DNA from 3 places in the Exiguobacterium sp. PvP048 genome. Region 3 is predicted to be linked to each of the others. Evidence: predicted binding sites of a transcription regulator. Region 3 holds the regulator's gene; each other region holds the start of a gene.

Region 1 (7,721 bases), on a different contig from region 3:
GCGCGGCAGTTTTGTCGACCAAAGCACCGTCAGATTCGGTTCGGGAGCCGGACCGAGATTGACGAGTGTCTGCAGGAAGCGGAACGAACTTTTGGTGACGTTGGAGCGGCCGTCTTCACTCATTCCGCCGATCGATTCCGTGACCCAGGTCGGATCGCCGGAGAATAGATCATTATAATCCGGTGTCCGGAGGAATTTGACGATGCGCAGTTTCATGACAAAATGATCGACGAGTTCCTGTGCCGTTTGTTCCGTCAAACGACCGGTCTGTAAATCCCGTTCAATGTAGATGTCAAGGAATGTCGAGACGCGGCCGAGTGACATCGCGGCGCCGTTTTGCTCTTTAATGGCAGCGAGATAAGCCAGATACACCCACTGGAACGCTTCCTGGGCGGTTTCGGCCGGACGGGATAAATCACAGTCATACCGTTGTCCGAGTTCGGTCAGTTCCTGCAGCGCCCGGATTTGTTCGTTCATCTCTTCGCGGTCGCGAATCATCGATTCCGATAAGAAGCCGCCACGGTCCTGTAAATCCTGTTTTCGCTGTGCAATCAGGAAGGAGGTACCGTACAGGGCAACCCGTCGGTAGTCACCGATGATCCGCCCGCGTCCATATGCATCGGGAAGACCGGTGATGATCCCGGCTTTACGGGCGGCACGCATTTCAGGAGTATAGGCATCAAATACACCTTGATTATGTGTTTTCCGGTATTCACTGAACGTTTTGGTGACGAGCGGGTCCGCTTGAAAACCATAAGCTTCTAAGGCATCATTGACCATCCGGATGCCGCCGTTCGGGTGAATCGACCGTTTGAACGGTTCGTCGGTTTGCAGACCGACGATTTGTTCGAGCTCGCGGTTGAGATACCCCGGACCGTGTGACAGAATCGTTGAAGGTGTCGAGGCATCGACGGCATAGACCCCGCCGCGTAAACGTTCTTCACTTGTTAAATTCATGATTTGTTGCCACAGTGTTTCCGTAGCAACGGTAGGACCGGCGAGAAACTGATCGTCTCCCCGGTACTCTGTCCGGTTGCGGCGAATGAAATCAGCCACGTCAATCTGATTGTTCCACGCGCCTGTTTCGAATTGTTGCCATGCTGGCGTTTTTTCAAGTAACATCATGAACACTCCTTTGGTTGTAAGGTGAACAGTGCAAGATACATCCCTTATGTGAATAGTGTAACAAACATAAAGCGGGAAGAGTTTTACATCCCGGTGAAAGCGTAAGAGACTTCAAAAACGTTGGTATAGAAGGAATTATTCAAATGTGTACCAGTAGTCGGAAGAGGGTCGAAAAACAGGAAAACGTCGAAATTCAGCCGTTTTTTCAAATCTGTATCACTATTTTCATCCTGTTCTGAACAAGACAGTTGGAATCGTGATAAAAGTCACACCGGGTTATCTTGTATTTTTATGACGTATCGTTGACAATGAAAAAGGGAATATAGACCGTGGAGGTGCATAAAATGGATTTTTCAATGTTGGAAGACCGTGCCGATTACAGAGCAGGTGATTGGGTGACGTTAAAGGTATCAACTGAAGGAACGCCGCGAACGGGTATGATTACGGAGTTTGAGGAAGACGGCTTTTGGATTCGTTTTGAAGATGACTTTGATTTTGAAGACTTCATCGGATACAACGAAAAATACTTGGCGAAGCTGATCCGCCGTCCGAGTGATGTCCGGTCCGATTATCCGGTACTCCGTCAGTTTCCGAAACTGGCGGATGAACTGCAAGACCGGGTCATTCAAGGGTTCGATATTTTGACGGAAGAAATAAAGAGTGACCAGGAAGTGGTCTATCACATCCGGCTCATCGACGCAGGGAATGAATATACACAAACGTTACGTGGTCTGCGTGACGAAACGACCGATCAATTTGAATATGTCACAGAATGATGCAGAAGAGAGTAGGAGAATACACGTTATGGACTTTATGAAACCTTTTATTACGGAAGCATGGGAACGCGCCCGCTTCGAAAAAATGATGCCGGTTCAAGAACAGGCAATCCCATTATTACGCGAACGAAAAGATGTGTTGGTCGAAGCACCGACCGGAACCGGGAAAACATTGGCCTATGTCATCCCGGCACTGGAATTGATTGATGAAAATGAACCGCATATCCAAGTCGTGATCACCGCACCGACACGTGAACTGGTCATGCAGATTCATCAGGTCATTCAACTGTTTTCGCAAGGAAGCGGCATTAAATCCGGTGCCTTCATCGGCGGTGTCGAACTCAAACGCCAACACGAACGATTGAAGAAAAAACCGCAAATCATCGTCGGAACACCGGGCCGCCTCGTCGAACTGATTGATTCTAAAAAAATGAAGATGCATAAAGTGAAACTGATTGTTTTGGATGAAGCCGATCAAATTTATGAGAGCGGAATGAGTGCTTCGGCCACACGGATTGCCAACAGTGCATTGCGTGATCGTCAGCTGGCATTCATCTCGGCGACGTTGCCGGAACGAACGGCTGAATGGGGTAAAACGTTATTTGCGAACGAGCCGGAACGGATTAAAGTAGAACGTGTCATGAGTACGCAAGTGAAGTTCGGTTATATCGAGATGTCACGCCGCCTCAAACCGGAATACTTGCGCCGCCTGGCCAACATGCAGGGAGCGAAAGTGTTGACGTTCATCAACAACCGTTCATTCCTCGGACCGTTAAACGGTGAATTGAGTAAGTTCTCCTTAAAGTACCGTATTCTTGACGCCGAAAAAGGAAAACGCGAACGGATGGAGACGCTTCGTTCATATAAACGCGGAGAGTTCCCGTTACTTGTCACGACGGGGCTTGCCGCCCGTGGCCTCGACATCGAAGCGGTCACGCATGTCGTTCATTATGATTTACCCGAATCCTTCGATGATTTCGTTCACCGTTCAGGACGGACAGGGCGCGGGAACGCATCCGGTATGGTCCTTGCTCTTGTGACGGATCACGATTTGAAACACCTGAAGACATTGACTAAACAAATGGGTGTGGAACTAGAAGAAATGGAGATTTACCGTGGGGAAGTGATTCCGAAACGGGAAGAAACTGAACCAAAAACCATTAAACGCCCGGCGAACCCACACCGGAAAGGACCGACACGATGAAAAGCGAGCGAAAGATCATTCCTTTTCCAACGACCGTATCGGAAGCGGAGATGAATACGGCACTAAAAAAGATGTACCAGGAAGCCGCAACGGCCAGAAGTACGGATTGGGTCGCGTTCATCGAAGAGATTGCAACGGAAGGACGATGGTATTTAAAGGACGCTGAACTGTTCCGTGATCTATTCGTTGATTGGGCCATTTTCTATGAAACGGACGAACAAGGCAAAACACCGCACGGTCGTTTTTTAGAACAGGTCAAGGAAGACATGTCACCGAGTTTATACCGTGCTTTAAGAGGGTTGGCGGATCCGGTGCCTTCTCTGTTTCTTGTTGAGGAAGACCGGGTCGTCGACATCATGTCAAAGCAGACCTATCAGACCGATTTAGGAGAAATTGAAGTCGAACCGGGGGATTTACTGGTCGGTAAACTTCTTTATATCTCGGGGAAATGGCGTTTTGCAATTGCTTACATGAAAGTCGCCAAAGCATTAGTGCCGGAAGTCCGGATTCTTTTGGCGGATTTCGTGGATGAGGTAGGAGAAGATGCCTTGTTACGCCAATATCCTGAATTCTGTGCCGAGTTAATTGATTTATTGCTCGATATCGAAGAAGGAAACATCGCCCCACGCCCGGAATGACAAAAAAATCGGCCTTTCCGTACTCATTCGGAAGGGACGGTTTTTTTTGAGTGGAAATCATTATTCCATTTCGGAACGATATACACCGATGCCGTTTTTATCTTGATGCTTCACACGATACATGGCTAAATCCGCCTGTTTCAACCATTGTTCTAAATCGGATTCCAAATCGTGGCGTGCGACGCCGACACTGGCAGAAACACGTAACCGTTGTCCGTGATACTGGTACGGTTTCGACAACTGATTCAAGAAAATCTTACAGCGTCTTCTTAAAGAAACTTCATCTTTCGCCGAGGTCAGCAGAGCAAATTCGTCTCCACCTAGCCGGTAAACCGATTCGTCAGCGGATAATTCTCCGGCAAGACGTCGTGCGACTTCTATCAGAATATAGTCTCCGGCTTCATGACCGTACGTGTCATTAATTTGTTTGAAGCCGTCCAAATCAATCAGGGCGAGATAATTCAAGGTAACTGTTTTTTCATGAAACGTTTTTTCCAACGATCGGCGATTGCCGATGTGGGTTAAACCGTCATGATAGGCATGGTATTCGATTTGCTGTTGACGTGCCATCCGCTCTGTTACGTCATGCAAGATCAAGAAGTGGCCAACGGCAGTATCGCCAATCTGAATCGGGATCGGAATTAATTCGAATTGTTGATTCGCTTCATTTTGATAATGATTCGTCCCTATCTTCAAGGCAGTTTGAACATGGTGCAGTTCGTCCGTCACATCATCAATCGTCATGTCTGAAAGGCCAAAAATCCGTTGAGCAGCCTGATTCGCATAAGTCGGTTCCTGATTCTGATTAAAGCGAACGATTGGATCAGGATGTCCCATGAACAGCGGAATGACTTGTTGTTCACTGGCTTTGATTTGTTCAGTTCGTCGATCCACCCGTATCGCCAATTGTTCATTTCGGGTATCGAGTTGACGAACGATCGATGTATGTTGGCGCGTGATAAGAATCTGGCGAACAATCAATAAAAATAAGATGATAAAGACATCCTGTTTTTGTCCGTCCTCATCCAGGAAATAGTGAAGGAATAATGGTAAAGATAACAGCGGGAGCCAAGCACGTTGGACGATCGGCGACTTATTAACCCCTTCAGCGATATGGTCAATATGCCAAAGGATCGCTGCGCTCTGAGCCAAACGGATAAGGATGGGCGAGAAAACCAGATACTGCATCGTAAATGCCGGAAAATAAACGGACGATATTTCATACAGACCTCGAATGAAAATCGATAAGAACAGTAAAAATAGTGTCGTCCGGGATACCCAGTGGGTGTCCTGGATAAAGAAAAAGTAAAAGAACACGAACAGACCGAGTGATGTATTGATGATGACGACAAGCGAATAAGGGAACGGATTGACAGCGGGATCGACCAGTTCATTCAGAATATGAAACGCAACTAAAGCAAGAAAGATGACTAAAATGATGGCATCGATAAAAGCCAAAAGGTGTTGACCGAAACTCTTTTTAGAAGCAATCCGGTAAAAAATAGCATACAAAAATAAATAATGAGACAAGGAAAATAAAGCGAGGCTGTAGAATCCGGAAAAACTTTCGGGCGGACTGAACAAATGAATTGTTTCTAAGACGGATCCGATGACGGATAGACATAAAGAACCAAGCGCAAGCAACCAGAAATTCCGTCTAGGAACGATGAGAAACTGTTCTTTTTTATAGGCGACTAAAATGAAAAAGGCAATCAAGATCATCGACAGATACTGCAGAATTTGTTCGACGACAAGGTTGGGAATCGATTCGTTTGCAGAGGAAATCACTACGAGCAGCGTAGAAATGATCAGCAACGGCGGAAACCATTTTATGAAATAGGGGGATCGTTGCATGAAACTGCCTCCTCACTTGAAGTGTGTTGTCCTTTTTTTATCATACACTGCTTTTGTCCGGTTCATGTGAATCAAAAAAAAATCGTATCCGTCCGTCGTATTGACGAATGGATACGATTCAATAAGAAAAAAATTAGTTTTTATAGTTTTCGTATGCCTCGACTTTTTCGGATAAATAAGTCCAGTATTCCATCAACTGATCGATTTTTGCTTTCGCTTGTTCGATTTGCTGATAAAGATCGTTGACCTGACCTAAATCACTTCCGGAAGAAGCCAGTTGTTGCTCAAGAGATTCCGCCTGAAGTTCCGCTTCCTCGATTTGAGATTCAATCGTCTTCCAGTCGAGCTGTTCCTGATAACTTAGTTTTTTGGGTGTCTCGGCAGGCGGTGCTTCGACGGTCGGCACGTCTTTTACGATAGGTGCCTCGATGACGGAAGGGAGTTCCCGTTGCTCTAAATAATCGGTGTATTGACCGTAGTACGATACGATTTCACCGTTTTCAAATGCTAATAACCGGTTGACGACACGGTCAAGGAAATAGCGGTCGTGACTGACTGTGATGACGGTTCCCGGGAACGAGTCCAAATAATCTTCCAACACGGATAACGTTTCCGTATCCAAATCGTTGGTCGGCTCGTCAAGGAAAAGAACGTTTGGTTCATCCATCAAAATCGTGAGCAGTTTCAACCGTCGTTTTTCACCACCGGATAATTTACCGATTGGTTTATATTGTGCTTCCGGTTTAAACAAAAATTGTTCAAGCATCTGACTTGCCGTGATTTCCTGACCGTCCAGGGTCGTGATGACTTGGGCGATCCGTTCGACTTCTTGAATGACCCGGCGGTTAGGGTGACTGAATTCTGCGAATTGACCGTAAAAGCCGACTTTTACTGTTTCGCCGTGAATAACTTCACCGCTCGTCGGTTCCAGGCGTTTGGCAAGAATTGATAACAAAGTGGATTTTCCACTCCCGTTTCGTCCGACGATTCCGTATCGTTCCTTCCGGCCAAATAACCAGCTGAAATCATTGAACAACGTCCGGTCGCCAAATTGCTGACTGACATCCACCGCTTCGATGACTTTTTTCCCGAGTCGGGTGGAGCCGACCTGAACTTCGAGCGCTGCTTCGTCTTCTTCGTAAGACAGTTCTTGCAGAGCATCCACCCGTTGAATCCGTGCCTTTTGTTTGGTCGTCCGTGCTTTCGCCCCGCGGCGCAGCCAGGCGAGTTCCCGCCGAAGGATGTTTTGTCGTTTTTCTTCCATCGAGGCTGTCCGTTCCCGGCGCTCCGCCCGTTTCTCGAGGAATGACTCATAATTGCCAACATAGAAGTAAGCTGTACCGTTCGCGATTTCCATCATATGATTCGTGACACGGTTCAAGAAGTAACGATCGTGGGTGATCAGTAAGATCGCCCCGCGGTATTCCTTAATTTGCGATTCAAGCCAAGTGATCGTCTCGGCGTCAAGTTCGTTGGTCGGCTCATCGAGGAGTAAAAGATCGGCTTCGTCGAGCAACGCTTCAGCCAGTCCGACCCGTTTTCGTTGTCCGCCTGACAAGGAACCGATCGTAGCTTCAAGATTCGTGATGCCGAGTTTATTTAAAATCATTTTGAGACGGGACTCAGTATCCCAGGCGTTCGCAGCATCGATTTCTGTTTGTGCGCTGATGAACCGTGTCAGTAACGTTTCATTTGCCGGATCTTGCTCAAGAGCCAACCGTGCAACTTCATAATGACGAAGCGCATTGATGGTGGGGGTATTGCCGGATAACAAAACCTGCATGACTGTTTGATCTTCCGGATAATCCGTTGACTGCGAAAGCAGGCGGATCCGGTAGTCATTTGGATGTTGAAGCTCACCGGCGTCCGGTGTTTCTTGTCCAGCTAAGATATGAAGCAACGTTGATTTTCCGGTACCGTTGACACCGATGATTCCGATCCGGTCACCGGGACTCACGGAAAAGGTGACATCCTCGAATACGATTTTATCGGCGAATTCTTTTTTTAGTTGATCGACTTTAAGTAACATGTCAGACTCCTTCTACAATTTCCTTGATTTGTTGTTCGACCAGAACGACCAGTTCTTTTTGCGACATGGATGTCGGGTCGATCGGTTTTAAAATC
Region 2 (7,721 bases), on a different contig from region 3:
GATCAATCCACCGGCGACGGCACTGAGCACCATCGCGAGGACGATATGGACACGGAAGATGGCTAAAATAAATAATAGAGCAACGGCAATAATGACGGCATTAAACATGAACTAAAACCACACTTTCTTTTGGTATCACTGTACTATACTAAAGTATCATACAGACCGTTCTTTTGACTGTCAAGAAAAAAACATGAAAAAGGTATGACCGGCGTCAAGCGGAGACCGGTCATACCTTTCTTCTTCATTAAGACGTGATTCAGCAATCGACTTGGTCGAGTTTACCCGTTCCCGGATCGATGACGAGTCCGTGAACTTCTGTACCCGGCGGCAACAACGGATGATTTTTAATTAATCCGACCGAGTGGCTGACATTTTCCTCGACCGATGTGAAGCCGCGTAACCATTGCTTCAAGTCGACGCCGGAAGCGTCGAGCGTGTGCAAGACCTGTTCATTGATGCCGCGGTCCTGCATTTCGGAAATCATCTTCGCCGGATCGATCGTGCTCATGCCGCAGTCATGATGTCCGATGACAATGACTTCTTCCGCTCCGAGAGCATAGAGGGCGACGAGAATCGACCGCATGACGGATCCGAATGGATGGGACAGGACGGCCCCGGCATTTTTGATGATTTTCGCATCACCGTTTTTGAGACCAAGTGCGTGGGGAAGGAGCTCCGTCAAACGCGCATCCATACAGGTCAGAATCACAACCTTCTTATCCGGGAACTTATCCGAGATGAATGGTTCGTATTGTTTCTCTTCGACGAACTGTTGATTAAACGCAAGCATTTGATTAACGACTGACATGAAACTTCCTCCTTTAAGACAAATGAATGATGGAACTATTCCTAGCGTACACGATGAACGATTGGTCAGACAAGCAGATTCATCGATTGCTGTGACAGTTATCACAGCGAGTGCTTGAAAAGACGGACCGTTATGTCAGAACAGGTCATTTCGATGAAAACGCTCTCATTCATGTGAAATAGTTCACAGGATAGTCATGCACAAATGAAACAAAAGGCGGTATGATTGATTTGTGAAGGAAAGCACAAACTATTTAAAATCAGCTTGGCATTCCTAACATCTAATAGGGAATTGCAGACTCAGATTCGTTCCAAAATAGGGAGGAAACCTAACATGGCTGTCAAAGAAAAAATCAAATCAGAAGTCACACCTGTCGAACAAGCAATCAATCAAATCGTCTCGAAAGGCCAAACGGCACTTCAAGAATTGTTGACATTTGATCAAACGAAAATTGATACGATCGTCCGCGACATGGCGCTCGCCGGTCTCGAACGGCACGTCGAACTTGCCCGTCTTGCGGTCGAAGAGACAGGTCGTGGTGTCTTTGAAGATAAAATGATCAAAAACATGTTTGCGACAGAGTACATCTACAACAGTCTCCGCAACGAAAAAACGGTCGGGATTTTGGAAGAGGATGTCCAAAACGGTCTGACGTATATCGCAGAGCCGGTCGGTGTCGTCTGTGGTGTCACACCGGTGACGAATCCGACATCAACCACGATGTTCAAAGCATTGATTGCGATTAAAACACGGAACCCGATCATCTTCGCGTTCCACCCATCGGCTCAAAACTGTTCCCTCGAAGCAGCGAAAACATTACGGGATGCGGCCGTCAAAGCCGGTGCACCGAAAGAGTGTATCCAGTGGGTCGAACAACCGTCCCTTGAAGCAACAAAAGTTTTGATGAACCACACGGACATCGCGATGGTCCTTGCAACAGGCGGAGCAGGCATGGTCAAATCCGCTTACTCGACCGGAAAACCGGCGCTTGGTGTCGGACCGGGTAACGTACCGTGTTACATCGAAAAAACAGCCAAAATCAAACGTGCCGTCAGTGATTTGGTTCTCTCAAAAACATTTGATAACGGAATGATTTGTGCGTCCGAGCAAGCAGTCATCGTCGATCAAGAGATTTATGCCGAAGTCCGGGCCGAAATGGAAGCCCTCGGTTGCTACTTCTGTACACCGGATGAGAAAAAACGCCTCGAAGCACTTGTCATCAAAACCGATACATGTGCCGTCAATGCGGACATCGTCGGGAAACCTGCGACCTGGATCGCCGAGCAAGCCGGTATCGATGTTCCAGGCAACACGGTCATGCTTGTCGCAGAACTCGAGAAAGTCGGAGCGGAAGAACCGTTGTCACATGAAAAATTAAGTCCGGTTCTTGGTGCATACAGTGTCGCTTCGACAAATGATGCCTTCCATGTCGCAGAACGGATGCTTGAAATCGGCGGACTTGGTCATACGGCCGTCATTCATACGACGGATGATGAGTTGATGACAGCGTTTGGTCTCCGGATGAAAGCCTGCCGGATTCTCGTCAACAGTCCGTCAGCACACGGCGGAATCGGCGATCTCTACAACGAATTGACACCATCGCTGACACTCGGTTGCGGATCATACGGGAAAAACTCGGTTTCTGAAAACGTTACGGCGAAACATCTACTCAATGTCAAGAAGGTGGCGAGACGACGCGTGAACATGCAATGGTTCAAAGTACCAGAAAAGATTTTCTTTGAAAAAAATTCGGTTCAATACTTGAAATCGATTCAAAATGTCTCACGGGCGTTAATCGTCACTGATCAATCAATGGTTGAGTTCGGTTATGCCGACAAAGTCATCCGTAACTTGCCGGCCGGCGTCAGCTACCGGATCTTTGACCAAGTCGAACCAGATCCATCCGTGACGACCGTTCAAGTCGGTGCCCAAGCAATGCGTGATTTTAAACCGGACTTGATTATCGCCCTAGGTGGCGGATCGGCGATGGATGCTGCGAAAGGCATGTGGTTATTCTATGAGCAACCAAACGAAACATTCTCGAACCTGCGTCAAAAATTCATGGATATCCGCAAACGGGCCTATAAGTTCCCGGAACTCGGGAACAAAGCGAAGTTTGTCGCCATTCCGACAACTTCCGGTACGGGATCAGAAGTCACACCGTTCACCGTCATCACCGATAAAGAGAAAAACGTCAAGTATCCGATTGCTGACTATGCGTTGACACCAGACGTTGCAATCGTTGATCCGGAGTTCGTCATGACGGTACCGGCTTCGATCACGGCGGATACCGGAATGGACGTCTTGACCCACGCAACAGAAGCTTTCGTCTCTGTCCTTGCGAACGACTACACGGATGGACTGGCGTTAAAAGCAATCAAGATGATCTTTGAGTACTTGCCACGTGCTTACGATAACGGTTCAGACGCCGAAGCACGCGAAAAAGTCCACAATGCGTCAACGATGGCCGGAATGGCGTTTGCGAATGCCTTCCTCGGCATCAACCACTCAATCGCTCACAAAATCGGTGGGGAGTTCCACACACCACACGGTCGGACAAATGCGATTCTGATGCCGCACGTCATCCGTTACAATGCAACAAAACCAACGAAACTGGCTGCTTTCCCGAAATACGAGTCGTTTATCGCGGATGAACGGTATGCGGAAATCGCCCGTTACCTCGGTCTACCGGCAGCAACGACAGAACAAGGCGTCGAGTCGTTTATTCAAGCCGTCAGTGAGCTCGGACAACGCCTCAACATCAAGATGTCGTTTAAAGCCCAAGGCATCAACAAAGCCGACTTTGAAGCGAAGCTCGATAAGATGGCCGTCGATGCATTTGAAGATCAATGTACAACCGCCAATCCGAAAATGCCGCTTGTGACGGAACTTCGTCAAATCATGGAACTTGCCTACGAAGGTATCTAATAGAGAGAAAAATATCATGGCAATAAAAAAGAGCCTTGCTTCCGGTCAACGGAGGCAAGGCTTTCGTCTGTTCTGAATCATAAAGGGAAACGGATGTATTTTTGATTCAGACGGATTCCTGTAGTTGTTCATTTCAACTCTTTTCAACTCTTTTCAACAATCTTTTTTGATTGCGTCAAGCTCAATCTATATCTAAATCCATTGTTAGATCAATCCACCGCTCTTCAATTAACGGACAAAGCACTTCGTAATCTTTTAGCGCTGTTAACGTCTCGAGTACCTGTTGAACGGCGACTTGTTGCTCTTGATCGTCTACGGGCTCAAGGCGAAGCGCTTTTGACAAACTATAGGCGAGCCATTCGAGCTTACCAGCGTAACCGGCAGACAAAGCCGGTTCAATTGGAAAATGGAGTTTTGCACCTGTTGAAACATATTCCTTTGCAAAAGCCTCGAAATGCAGATCGTGTAGTTGATTATTCTCGTCGAGCGACCAATAGAGAGCCGTTTCCACAAAATCGTGCATCGGATGAATGTAGCCAGCTGATTCCCAGTCGAACAGCACCGGTAGACCGGACTTCCATAAAACGTTTTTTGCATCCAAGTCACGGTGACTGAGGACAACAGTTCCTGTCAATTGTTCCATGGCGACAGAGGAAACGTCGGCCCAACGTTTAATTTGTCTCAGGTTCGTCGTGACAGGATCTAATGCTGTCAGTCCTTGCAACCGGATGTGTTCTACAAACTCGTCCCACGATACGCCGGATTCTGATGATTCGGGCGGTTGTTGAATCTGCAATGAGGACAGGTCGGCGGAGTGAATATGCGCCAACTGTTTACCGATCTTTGCGGCGTGGTCCGCTGTAATTTGATGCGTCGTCAACATGACGGCGTCGACCCAGCGAAAGACGAGATAGTAGTGTGTCTCAATATGTTGCAGGGCGGAACCGTGAAACGAAAGGGCAGGGAGAGCAGAGCTTCGTGCTGTAAAGCCGTGGCAATCCGTTCCGAATCGATGAAGTTTTGCCGGGCCTTCGGTCGGGAGAGGATGGATGGATTTAGTAACTTAATCGCATACGTTCCGCTCGTAGTTTGAAGCTGGAACATTTGGTGCAAAAGACCACCGGACAGTGCAGTCGGCTCCGTTAAAATTAGACCGAGTTCCAGTTGAATGCTGATTTTTTCAAATAATGTCGTATGCTTTTCTGTTAATGACACGTCATTCCTCCTCGTGGAATTGAAATCTCTCTTCCATCCATAATTGGTTATAATTAAAGTATAGCGTACAGAAATGACCAATCGTCGTAAAAATAAGACGACTGGCGTTTCTGAATGAGACAGAACAGGAATAATCAAACAAAGGAAAAGGAGGGATTGGCGATGGAACAACGACAAGAGCGGAGCAACAGGCGTTTCTCGATTTTGGATTTCGTACTAGGGATCGGGTTCGGTCTGATTTTCTTTGCCGTCTTATATGGTCTGATGACACTTGTGACCGGACAAATCGAATCCTCCAGTGATTATCAGTCACTCGTTGCGCAGATGCGAGACGCGGATGTTACCTGGGGCAGTAATGATGTGACGGTGACGTTAATGCTGCTGTTCGTCGGCGGACTCGACGTGACGATGCCGGGTGCCGTCCGGGAAGCAATCATCAATCAGGTGCTCGGTGCCAGTTCGGCCGGAGATGTCCTGTCGATCTTTGGAATTGATTTGAATCAAGTCTTGTCACCGCTGACGTTTGACGTGACATATGGTTCCCTTTTGCTGTCTGTATTCGGTATCGTATTTGTTTTTATCCTCTTTTTACTGATGCGGATCAAAGCGAACCGGCTCGGCTGGACAATCCGGTCCGTCAGTTTTTTAGTGACGGCGTGGATCGGCTGGTTTATCCTCGTACAGCGCAGTGACTCGATTTCCTTTTTATCGTTCCAGGACGGTGTTTTGACGCAAGGATTGCTCGCGCTCGGCATCGTGATTGCGTTAAGTTATCTGGCTCTCTATCCGCAAGGGTTATCCGGTTTGTCAGCGGCCGCCCGGGGGAGCCTGCTTGTCCTGATGTTTGCGAGTTGTCTCCAGCTGTATCTCGTCGTTACCGATGAAACACAGTATGACGGCGATTCGGCCCTTCGGACGGCCTTGACGGTCGCCAGTCTTGATGCCGGCAGCGGCGGCATGTACGACTTGTTGCACGGCGGACAGGTTGCCTACAAAGCAAATCTTCTTGGAGCAGATGTTGATGTACCGGTGACGATGCTGAACGGGGAGACCTCGACCGGAAAGTTAAATCAATCGATTGAGGATGTTCTGGCAGAAGTTGATACCGACCGGGTGACGGAGCAACTGTTGACGATTCTTGGCGGCGAACGGCCCGATTTATCGGATACTCAGCTGAACCTCGATCCGGTCGATTACGGTATCGCAAGGCAAACGATTCAAGCACTTGATGCCGAATCGGCGGGTGTCACGCCGGAGCCGATTGACTCGGAGAGTGCGTACTGGGTCCTGATTCTGATACCGTTCATTCTCTATCTGCTTGTCAGTATCCGGGCGTTCAAGACGATTCTCGATCCGATTGTTTTTGCGCTCCTTGTCGGAGTCACCAGTTTCCTGGTTGCACAAGCGACGACGGCGGACTTTACGGTCGCTTGGCGTAACGAAGCCTTGTTGCAGTTTTCCCAGCAACCGGCCGGACTGACACCGCTTTATGCTGCCGGGATGGCGCTGATTGCCGGATTGATCGGATTTGTCATTAAACGAAAACCGACTGCTTGATTCTAAGAAAACGTCAATCGGATGAAACACAGCCGATTAACGTTTTTTTTGTCATGTAAAGCCATTTTGAAGATTATTAAGCCAGTATTTGGAATTAGTTAAGCAGGTTAAATAAGACGGATGTCCGACCTATACAAAGTCACTATAAGCTACAATGAAAGCGTGTTAAATTAGTTGAGCAGTCATTTATACTTAGGGGGAAATCAGATGAAACAAGTCACAAAAATCGTCATTGCCAGCACGTTGATCGCACCGATGCTTGCACCCGTCATTCAAGTCAAGACACTCGCTGCCGATAACAGCGTCGTCAAACTTCGTTTTTTAGAGACCACTGATTTACATACAAACTCAATGAACTACGATTACTTCAAGGACGCGCAAGATGAGACGATTGGTCTTGTCAAAGCGGCAACCGTCATCAAACAGGAACAAAACGTCGTCGGCGAAGCCAACAGCTTCGTATTCGACAACGGGGATACGTTACAGGGGACACCATTCGGCGATTACGTCAAAAATCAGTACGACAAAGGCAACAAAGGGAAACACCCGATGTACGAGCTGATGGAATACATCGGTTATGACGCCGTCACACTCGGAAACCATGAGTTCAACTTCGGACTCGACTTCCTGAAGTCAGCGATGAAAGCCTCAAGCGGCGAAATCAAATTCGTCAACTCGAACGTGCTCGATGCCGTTACGAAAAAGCCGATCGTGTCTGAGTTCAACACGGACGGCAAGGATTACCAAATCATCGAACGTCAAGTCAAAGACCAGAACGGTCAGATGAAAACGGTCAAAGTCGGTGTCTTCGGAGTCGTTACACCACAAATCATGGCGTGGGACGCCGGCAATCTGACAGGCAAAGTGACAGCGGAAGATATCGTGCCGGTCGCTAAAGCAACGGCGAAGAAATTAAAAGACGCCGGTGCTGACGTTGTCGTCGCACTTGCGCACACAGGAATCGGTGATACACCGGATCAAAAAGACGGCGATGAAAATGTTGGATACGCGTTGACAAAAATCGCAGACATCGATGTCTTGATGACAGGTCACCAGCACGGGAAGTTCCCGGACAAGACATCAGCATTCAACAACTTGCCGAACGTTGACGCAGCAAACGGTCTTATCAACGGGAAACCGGTTGTCATGGCGAACACACAAGGGAAAAACGTCGGTGTCATCGATCTTCAATTGAAGCAAGACGGTGACA
Region 3 (7,721 bases):
CCGACATCCGGATTCGATGCATATGGATTTCCGGCACCGCTTCCGGCAAATGCCGAGTTTCCGGCCGAAATCGCACATAAAATCCCGTTGTTCATCGCATTAACGATCGCTTTTTGTTCCGGATCATCTTTTTGGACGAACGAGGCCGTTGAACCAAGACTCATGTTGATGACATCTGCGCCGAGCGCAATCGCATCATCGATCGCTTTGATGTAGATATCACTGAATGTCGACGGCATCCCCGGATCATTGCCGAATACTTTCATCGCAAGCAGTTGTGTCTCCGGTGCCACCCCTTTGATCCCGCCGTTCGTTTCATCGCCGTTGGCACCAACCGTACCGGCAACGTGCATTCCGTGCATCGAAGCACCTGGTCCGAGGTCACGGATTTCACTGTCATGATCGGCATAGTTATAACCGTACGGGACTTTTTCCGTAAAGTAGTTTCCTTTTAATCCCTTTGAAGCTTTGAAGCCTTCGACTTTTGACGACGTCAAATCAACTTTTGTCTCCGGACTGAGGACCATGTCCTTGTGCGTCGGATCGATTCCCGTATCGATGACGGCAACGATGGTGCCTTCCCCTTTATAGCCATAGTCCTGCCATGTTTCTTTTGCATTGACCATGTCTTTACTGTGCAACATGTTTGGTGTCGCGCCTTTTTCGACTTCCGGACGCGCATACTCATGTGCGATATGTACGGCCTTGATGCCGCTTAACTTTTTCAACTCTTTGATTTCACCGTATTTAACTTCACCGCTGAACCCGTTCAGGACGGTCGTGAAGCTTTCTTTATAGGAAACAGCAATGTCTTTTTGGGCAATTGCTGCTTTGACTTCTTTTTGTTTATTGACGATTTGATTCTTGAGAATGATTTTTTCCGTATTGCTCAACGTGCTGTAACGTTTATTTTGTGCCTGCGCATGTTCAATCGCGGCTTTTTGATCGAGTTCGACGACAATCCGTACTTTTTCGTTTTGGCTGTATGACTTTTCCTGACCCGCTTTTTTCAGTGAGAGTGCTTGTGGCTTTTGTACATCCACTTTTTGTGATGACACGTGTCCCTCAGCATGAACTAGGCTGGAAGATGTCATGAGGGCTGCCGCCATAAGAGCAATCTTCTTTTTCTTCATTCTTTTTCCTCTTTTCCAAAAATGTAATGTGGCACAAAACATATTAAACGAAAATTCTGTATTTTTAGTTTAATCAACTTTTGCTTAATATACAATTTAAATTTGGAGTATTTTAAAAATAATTGTTGGTTTATGGTATATCAATCAGTTAACATCCTTCATTTACCTTTTTATCAAAAGAGACCGTTTTTCTGAAGACACAAAAAAAACCTTGGTTTCCCAAGGTTTCGGCAGGTAAAGCAATATGGAGACTATCGGGCTCGAACCGACGACCTTTTGGCTGCCAGCCAAACGCTCTCCCAGCTGAGCTAAGCCCCCGTGTGTTTCTATAATGAGTATACCCATTGCTGTTCATTTTTTCAATATAAAATTAGACCGCTTACAAAAAAATCTCCCTCACCTTACCGGCAAAGGAGAATCTTCCGTTATTTGTTCAGCTCACGCATCATATCCGCCTGTCGTTCGAGTTCAGCTTCCTGCTCGAGAATCAGGACTTTTTTATAGGTCCGTGCTGAAATCAGGATACTGATTTCATATAAAACGAACAACGGAACAGAAATCATCAAATGCGACGTAATGTCGGGCGGTGAGATCAACGCCGCAATCACGAACAACGCAAAATACGCATACTTCCGATTCTTCCGCATGAAGAACGGCGTCACGAGTCCGAGCCGTGTCAAAAACATCGTCACGACCGGCAACTGGAACAACAGACCAAACGGAATCGTCAACCGGATCAGAAAGCTGAAATAATTCTCGACTCCGATGACCTGTTCGATTCCGAGCTCTTGTCCGAGTTCTGTCGATACTTCGAGTAAAAACGGCAACAGCCAAAAATAAGAAAATGAAACACCCGCAAGGAATAAGAAAAACGTCACGGGAATATACGTCAACGTCGCTTTTTGTTCTTGGTCGTGCAGACCGGGACGGATGAATGCCCAAAGCTGATACATCCAAAACGGGGATGCCAAGACGATTGCGATGATGAACGCAAGATTCAGATATAACATCAGTGGATCAACAACGTTAAACGCATTCAGCCCAATTCCGAGTTCCTTTAAGTCGGCCTGTAAGAAACGGACGAGCGGCCGGACGAGCGGAAAGGCTGCGATAAACATGACCACTACAATGATGAGCGACCAGACGATCCGCTTACGCAGTTCATCTAAGTGCGATGTCACACTCTGTTCTTGATCGATCGCCATGATTCACTCACTTCTCTTTCGTTTCGTCCTTTTTGTCTTTATCATCATCCATGATGCCGTGTGTCGCACTCTTGAACTCTTTTAACGTCTGTCCGGCAGCGCGGCCGAGTTCCGGTAATTTCTTCGGTCCGAAGATGATGAGGGCGACGACACCGATCAAGGCGATGCTTCCTGGTCCAATGAATCCGACCGTTAACGGAATAAGGTTTTCCATTATGATTTCACTCCTTCAGCTGATTGCGAATAATGCTTCATGAAATAGACGAGCGACTGCAGCTCGATTGACAGATCGATGTGATGCACCCGAACGTGGGCCGGTACATTCAACCGGGCCGGTGTAAAGTTCAAAATGCCGGTCACACCATACTCAACTAACTCATCTGCCACTGACTGGGCGAACTGAGACGGTACCGTCAAGATGGCGACATCGACATGGTTCGCTTGGATTTGTTCTTTCATATCCGAGACGTGATAAATTGGAACGTCCTGCGTCGTTGTTCCGACCTTGTCCTCATCGGCGTCAAACGCGATGACGATACGAGTACTATTATTCTTTAAAAAGTTATAATTTGCAAACGCTGTTCCGAGATGTCCGACCCCGATTAAGGCGACATTCGTGACCTCGTCTTGGTTGAGTGTCTTTCGGAAAAATGTTAACAAATGTTGAACATTATAACCGTACCCTTTTTTCCCTAACGCCCCAAAGTAGGAAAAGTCACGACGGATCGTCGCGGAGTCGACTTTGACCGCTTCGCTGAGCTCTGCTGACGAGACACGCAACTTGCCGGAGTTATAAAGACTCTGGATAAAACGATAATATAACGGCAGCCGTTTCGCCGTTGCTTGTGGTATTTTTGTGTCTGGCCCATTCATACTGCAGTTCCCCCTTCGGCCACGTTCTGACGTGGCACCCAAATCAATGCAAAGAATTCTACTCCCCTTGATTGTAAACCACTTCACATAGAGTAACAAATATTATATTCGGCAGGATTTTTCGTGATAGACTAAAGGGTGGAAGGATGGATGGATATGATTCTCTTACAAGTAAACCAACTCTCAAAATCATTCGGCGTCGAGCCGATTTTAGACAATATTAAACTCGAAGTACAGGAACGGGACCGGATTGCCCTCGTCGGACGAAATGGTGCCGGAAAATCGACACTTTTAAAAATCATCGCCGGGGAGCTGTCACATGATTCCGGGGAAATCATGAAGAGCAAGGAAGTCCGGATCGGTTATCTCGCGCAGGACAGCGGACTCGAGTCGAACGAATCAATTTGGAACGAGATGCTGACCGTCTTTGAGCATCTGCAGGATCAGGAACGGGCACTTCGCCGGATGGAAATTGAAATGGGCATGGAACACATTTTAAATGATCCGGCCGCTTATGACCGTCTCCTTAAAACGTACGACCAGGCACAACACGACTTCTCGGAAGCCGGCGGCTATCAGTTCGAAGCCAATATCCGCTCCGTCTTACACGGGATGCGCTTTTATCCGGACGATTATTCCCGACGGATTCAGACGCTTTCCGGTGGACAGCGGACCCGGCTCGCCCTCGCGAAGATGTTGCTGCAGGCACCGGAACTGCTGATTCTCGATGAGCCGACCAACCACTTGGACATCGATACACTGTCCTGGCTTGAAAGTTACTTGTCCGGTTACCGCGGCGCTGTCCTGATCGTTTCCCATGACCGGTATTTCCTCGATCAAGTCGTCAACGTCGTCTATGAATTGTCCCGGAACGTCTCCCGGAAGTTTACCGGTAATTATACGAAGTATCTCGAACAAAAAGCGGCGCTCTACGAACAGGAAATGAAACAGTTCGAACAGCAACAGGAAGATATCGCGAAGATGCAGGATTTCATCCAGCGCAACATCGCCCGGGCAACGACAACAAAACGGGCGCAAAGCGTCCGCAAACGTCTTGAAAAGGTCGACCGGATCGACCGGCCGGACGGTGACGAACGTAGTACGGTTCTGTCATTCCCGATTGAAAAGCAGAGCGGCAATGATGTGCTGCAGGTCAACCAACTCGCAGTCGGCTATGAAGAAGCCGTCTCGAAAAACATCACGTTCCGTCTGCAACGCGCGGAATCACTGGCGCTCGTCGGACCAAACGGAATCGGCAAGTCGACACTACTGAAAGTGCTCGTCGGCCGTCTGAAACCGTTATTCGGAGACTACCGGTTCGGAACCGGTGTCTCAATCGGTTACTACGATCAGGAGCAGGCGGAACTGAATGACCGCAACCGGGTCATCGATGAAATTTGGAATGAATGGCCGTTGATGCGCGAACAGGAAGTCCGGTCTGTGCTTGGTCAGTTCCTCTTCAGCGGAGACGACGTCTTTAAGCTCGTCCATGAATTATCCGGCGGAGAACGCGGACGCCTGGCGCTCGCAAAACTGAAGTTACGCAAAACGAATCTGCTGGTCCTCGATGAGCCGACGAACCACTTGGATCTTGATTCGAAGATGGTCCTCGAGAATGCCCTCGTCGACTACGAAGGGACTCTGCTGTTCGTTTCCCACGACCGCTACTTCATTGACCGCGTCGCGACGCGTGTCATTGAAATGAGTTCAGACGGTGTGACCGATTACCTCGGTGACTACTCGTATTACATGGAGAAAAAAGCCGAGAAAGAAGAAATCGCCCGTCTTGAAGCGGAAGAAGCGAAAGCAATCAAAGTCGCGTCGACGAAGACGATTGACAAGGAAGCCCAAAAAGAAGCACGTAAGAAGAAACAGCAACTTGAACAGCTCGAGCAAGAGATCGAACGGTTGGAGAACCGGTCGGTTGAAATCGAACAGCTGTTGTGTGAACCGGAAGTCTTTAATGATATTCCGAAAGCGACCGCCCTGTCGGCAGAACGTGATCAGATCGACGTCGATTTGCTTGAGCTGATGGAACAGTGGGAGTCGTTCCACTGATGCGATCGAAAAGTTATCTGATCAATCTGATCCAAGGATTATTGTCCGGTGTCCTTTATTTCGTTCCGATGTATGCGGACTATGTCTCGGCTTTCATTCGTCCGGATGCGTTTAATGCCGTGTACCCGTTGTTCATCCTGATTTCCTGCATGATCGGACTTGTCATCCAAACGTGGAGCGGACTGTTCATCAGTTTATTGTCCGGTCTGATTTGTACGTTGTTGACGATTCAGTCGTTCGTCGAACTGAATGATCCAATGATCATCATGTATTACGGTGCTGTCTCACCACTGGTCGCCTTTTTGATCAGCTGTGTCGGAATCTGGGCACTTGCCGTCCTGTTTTATTTGCTCGACGGTTTTCAGTACAGCAAACGCCATAAAGTGGAGTAAGTCACAAAAAAGACGAGAGAAGCAGATAGCGCATCTGCTTTCCTCGTCTTTTTTTGCGTGATATTCGCTGCCGTTTATTTTGTCGGACGGGCAATCGTAAATATTTCACCGATTTTCGCGTAGTCATTGCCGGCAAGACGGGCAATCGCGTTTAATCCGTCTGCATCAATCCGGAAGGACTCTTCAAGTTCATCGGTGACATGATAGCGGATGACTTCGCCAATCAATAAATCGGCTGTTTCAAGTTCGATGTGTTGCGTCAGCTTCAGCTCAAACCGGATTTTTGCTTCTGCGACCGCGGGAACATTGATCAAATCACTGTCAATCAGTGTCAGATTCGTCCGCTCCAGTTCACTTTCGCCGTAGGCAAGCGGTGCTGCCGTCTCGTTGACCGCTTCGACAATCTCTTCACTGACAATATGGATGACATATTCTTTCGTTAACAAGATATTTTTAGCCGTATCCTTCTCCCCTTGATCCGTCTTTTGAACGGCAATCAACAGTTGAGGCGGATGACTTGAGGCGACGGTAAAGAACGAAAACGGGGCAGCATTGATTGTTCCATCCGCTCCTTTTGTCGTGACGAAAGCAATCGGTCGCGGGATGATACTCCCGATCAACAATTTATAGTTTTCTTTTGGACTGAGTGACCGCGCATCAAACTTCATTGTTATAACCTCTTTCTCTGTTTACCCGAGCATGGCTGCGAGTGAATAGTCTCCAGCACCAATCAAGGCGACGCCAAGAGCGATGACGATCAGTGCCATGTTGTATTCGTACCCGTTCTGTGTCACCCAGTAACCATTTTGACCGTGCACCTTGATGATCGCAACGAGCATCGATCCGATAATCAGTGCTGCTGCAAACCATAAGAAGAGACCACCGGCAAACAGTACGCCACCGACTAGTTCCGCAAGTCCTGCCGCAAGTGCAAGTGTTTTACCCGGTTTCATGCCGATCGACTCAAACCAGCCGCCTGTCCCCTCAATCCCGTGTCCACCGAACCAGCCAAACAATTTTTGTGTGCCGTGTGCTGCAAATGTTAAGCCAATCACCAAGCGAATTAAAAATAATCCTAAATCCATCATCTTTCTCAAACTCCCTTTTACTTAATGTTTTTTAATTACTTTTAGTAACCTAAATAAGACTATAAACTATCACTTACTAAAAGTAAATAGATTTGTTTTTGTTCTTTTTGTTACATTAAGTAAAATGATTCGATTTTTTTAGTAGAAGCGGGTATACTACAAATATAGAAAGGATGAGTGCTGATGGAAGAGACATTGATTCCGACTGCCCTTTGTCCGAAAGTCGAACATGCCTTTGAAATTTTGGGCAAGAAGTGGACGGGCTTGATTTTACGTCATCTCATGACAAAGACCTGTCGTTTCAACGAAATTCAAGATGCGATTCCGGAGTTGTCTGGTCGTATGTTAACGGAGCGCATGAAGGAACTTGAGGCGGAAGGTATTGTGATCCGGACCGTCATTCCGGAACGTCCGATTAAAATTCAATACAGTTTGACTGACAAAGGTCGTCAGCTTGAACCTGTCATTCGTTCAATCGAAGAATGGGCCGAGCTCCAAGACTGACATAAAAAGTCTCTCTACTCCGGAGAGGCTTTTTATTTTCAATTGTATTGAGAACGATTATCAATTAAACTGAAAGTGTTCACATTTTGGAGAAAGGATGATTCAGATGAATGTCATGATCGGCTTTGTCAGTATGTCCGGAAACACCGAAGATATCGTACATCTCCTGCAGTCGGAACTCGAACAAAAAGGCTGCATTGTTCATATACAGGAACTTGACCGGTTATATCCGTCCGACTTCTCTCAGTATGATGCCGTATTGCTCGGCTCCTATACATGGGGAGACGGCGATTTGCCGTATGAAGCGGAAGATTTCCTTGAAGATCTTGCCGACAGTGACTTGAACGGCTTGGCAGCTGCCTCCTTTGGTTCGGGGGACCGTGATTATCCGAAATACTGCGCCGCTGTCGATCTGCTCGAACAGACGTTACAATCAGCCGGTGCGACAATCACCGCTCCTGGTCTGAA

Evidence for each region. Region 3 encodes Rex, which represses fermentation and respiration genes when NADH is low (regulators of the CRP and FNR family bind a similar motif). Its sites were predicted from a motif close to TTGTGAAATATTTCACAA; they were not measured.
Region 1: a site for Rex is predicted at 1,172-1,189, ahead of pflB (formate C-acetyltransferase). Genes of this name have one in related genera too.
Region 2: a site for Rex is predicted at 983-1,000, ahead of adhE (bifunctional acetaldehyde-CoA/alcohol dehydrogenase). Genes of this name have one in related genera too.

What each region holds. Positions count from the first base shown of each region.
Region 1 is NZ_JBEPSU010000004.1:19,263-26,983, reverse strand. Features, by position in the region: gene pflB (formate C-acetyltransferase) at 1-1,122, opposite strand, end outside; gene ABIC15_RS09525 (hypothetical protein) at 1,470-1,901, shown strand; gene ABIC15_RS09520 (DEAD/DEAH box helicase) at 1,930-3,105, shown strand; gene ABIC15_RS09515 (hypothetical protein) at 3,102-3,743, shown strand; gene ABIC15_RS09510 (diguanylate cyclase domain-containing protein) at 3,804-5,597, opposite strand; gene ABIC15_RS09505 (ABC-F family ATP-binding cassette domain-containing protein) at 5,731-7,626, opposite strand; gene ABIC15_RS09500 (lysophospholipid acyltransferase family protein) at 7,628-7,721, opposite strand, start outside.
Region 2 is NZ_JBEPSU010000002.1:535,882-543,602, forward strand. Features, by position in the region: gene ABIC15_RS07195 (Na+/H+ antiporter family protein) at 1-108, opposite strand, end outside; gene ABIC15_RS07200 (beta-class carbonic anhydrase) at 260-811, opposite strand; gene adhE (bifunctional acetaldehyde-CoA/alcohol dehydrogenase) at 1,145-3,739, shown strand; gene ABIC15_RS07210 (phosphotransferase) at 3,921-4,676, opposite strand; gene ABIC15_RS07215 (hypothetical protein) at 4,616-4,954, opposite strand; gene ABIC15_RS07220 (hypothetical protein) at 5,117-6,511, shown strand; gene ABIC15_RS07225 (bifunctional 2',3'-cyclic-nucleotide 2'-phosphodiesterase/3'-nucleotidase) at 6,719-7,721, shown strand, end outside.
Region 3 is NZ_JBEPSU010000009.1:61,896-69,616, forward strand. Features, by position in the region: gene ABIC15_RS13625 (S8 family serine peptidase) at 1-1,133, opposite strand, end outside; tRNA gene ABIC15_RS13630 (tRNA-Ala) at 1,379-1,451, opposite strand; gene tatC (twin-arginine translocase subunit TatC) at 1,559-2,338, opposite strand; gene ABIC15_RS13640 (twin-arginine translocase TatA/TatE family subunit) at 2,346-2,552, opposite strand; gene ABIC15_RS13645 (redox-sensing transcriptional repressor Rex) at 2,552-3,211, opposite strand; gene ABIC15_RS13650 (ABC-F family ATP-binding cassette domain-containing protein) at 3,368-5,269, shown strand; gene ABIC15_RS13655 (hypothetical protein) at 5,269-5,661, shown strand; gene ABIC15_RS13660 (flavin reductase family protein) at 5,736-6,329, opposite strand; gene ABIC15_RS13665 (DoxX family protein) at 6,351-6,749, opposite strand; gene ABIC15_RS13670 (winged helix-turn-helix transcriptional regulator) at 6,933-7,253, shown strand; gene ABIC15_RS13675 (flavodoxin) at 7,351-7,721, shown strand, end outside.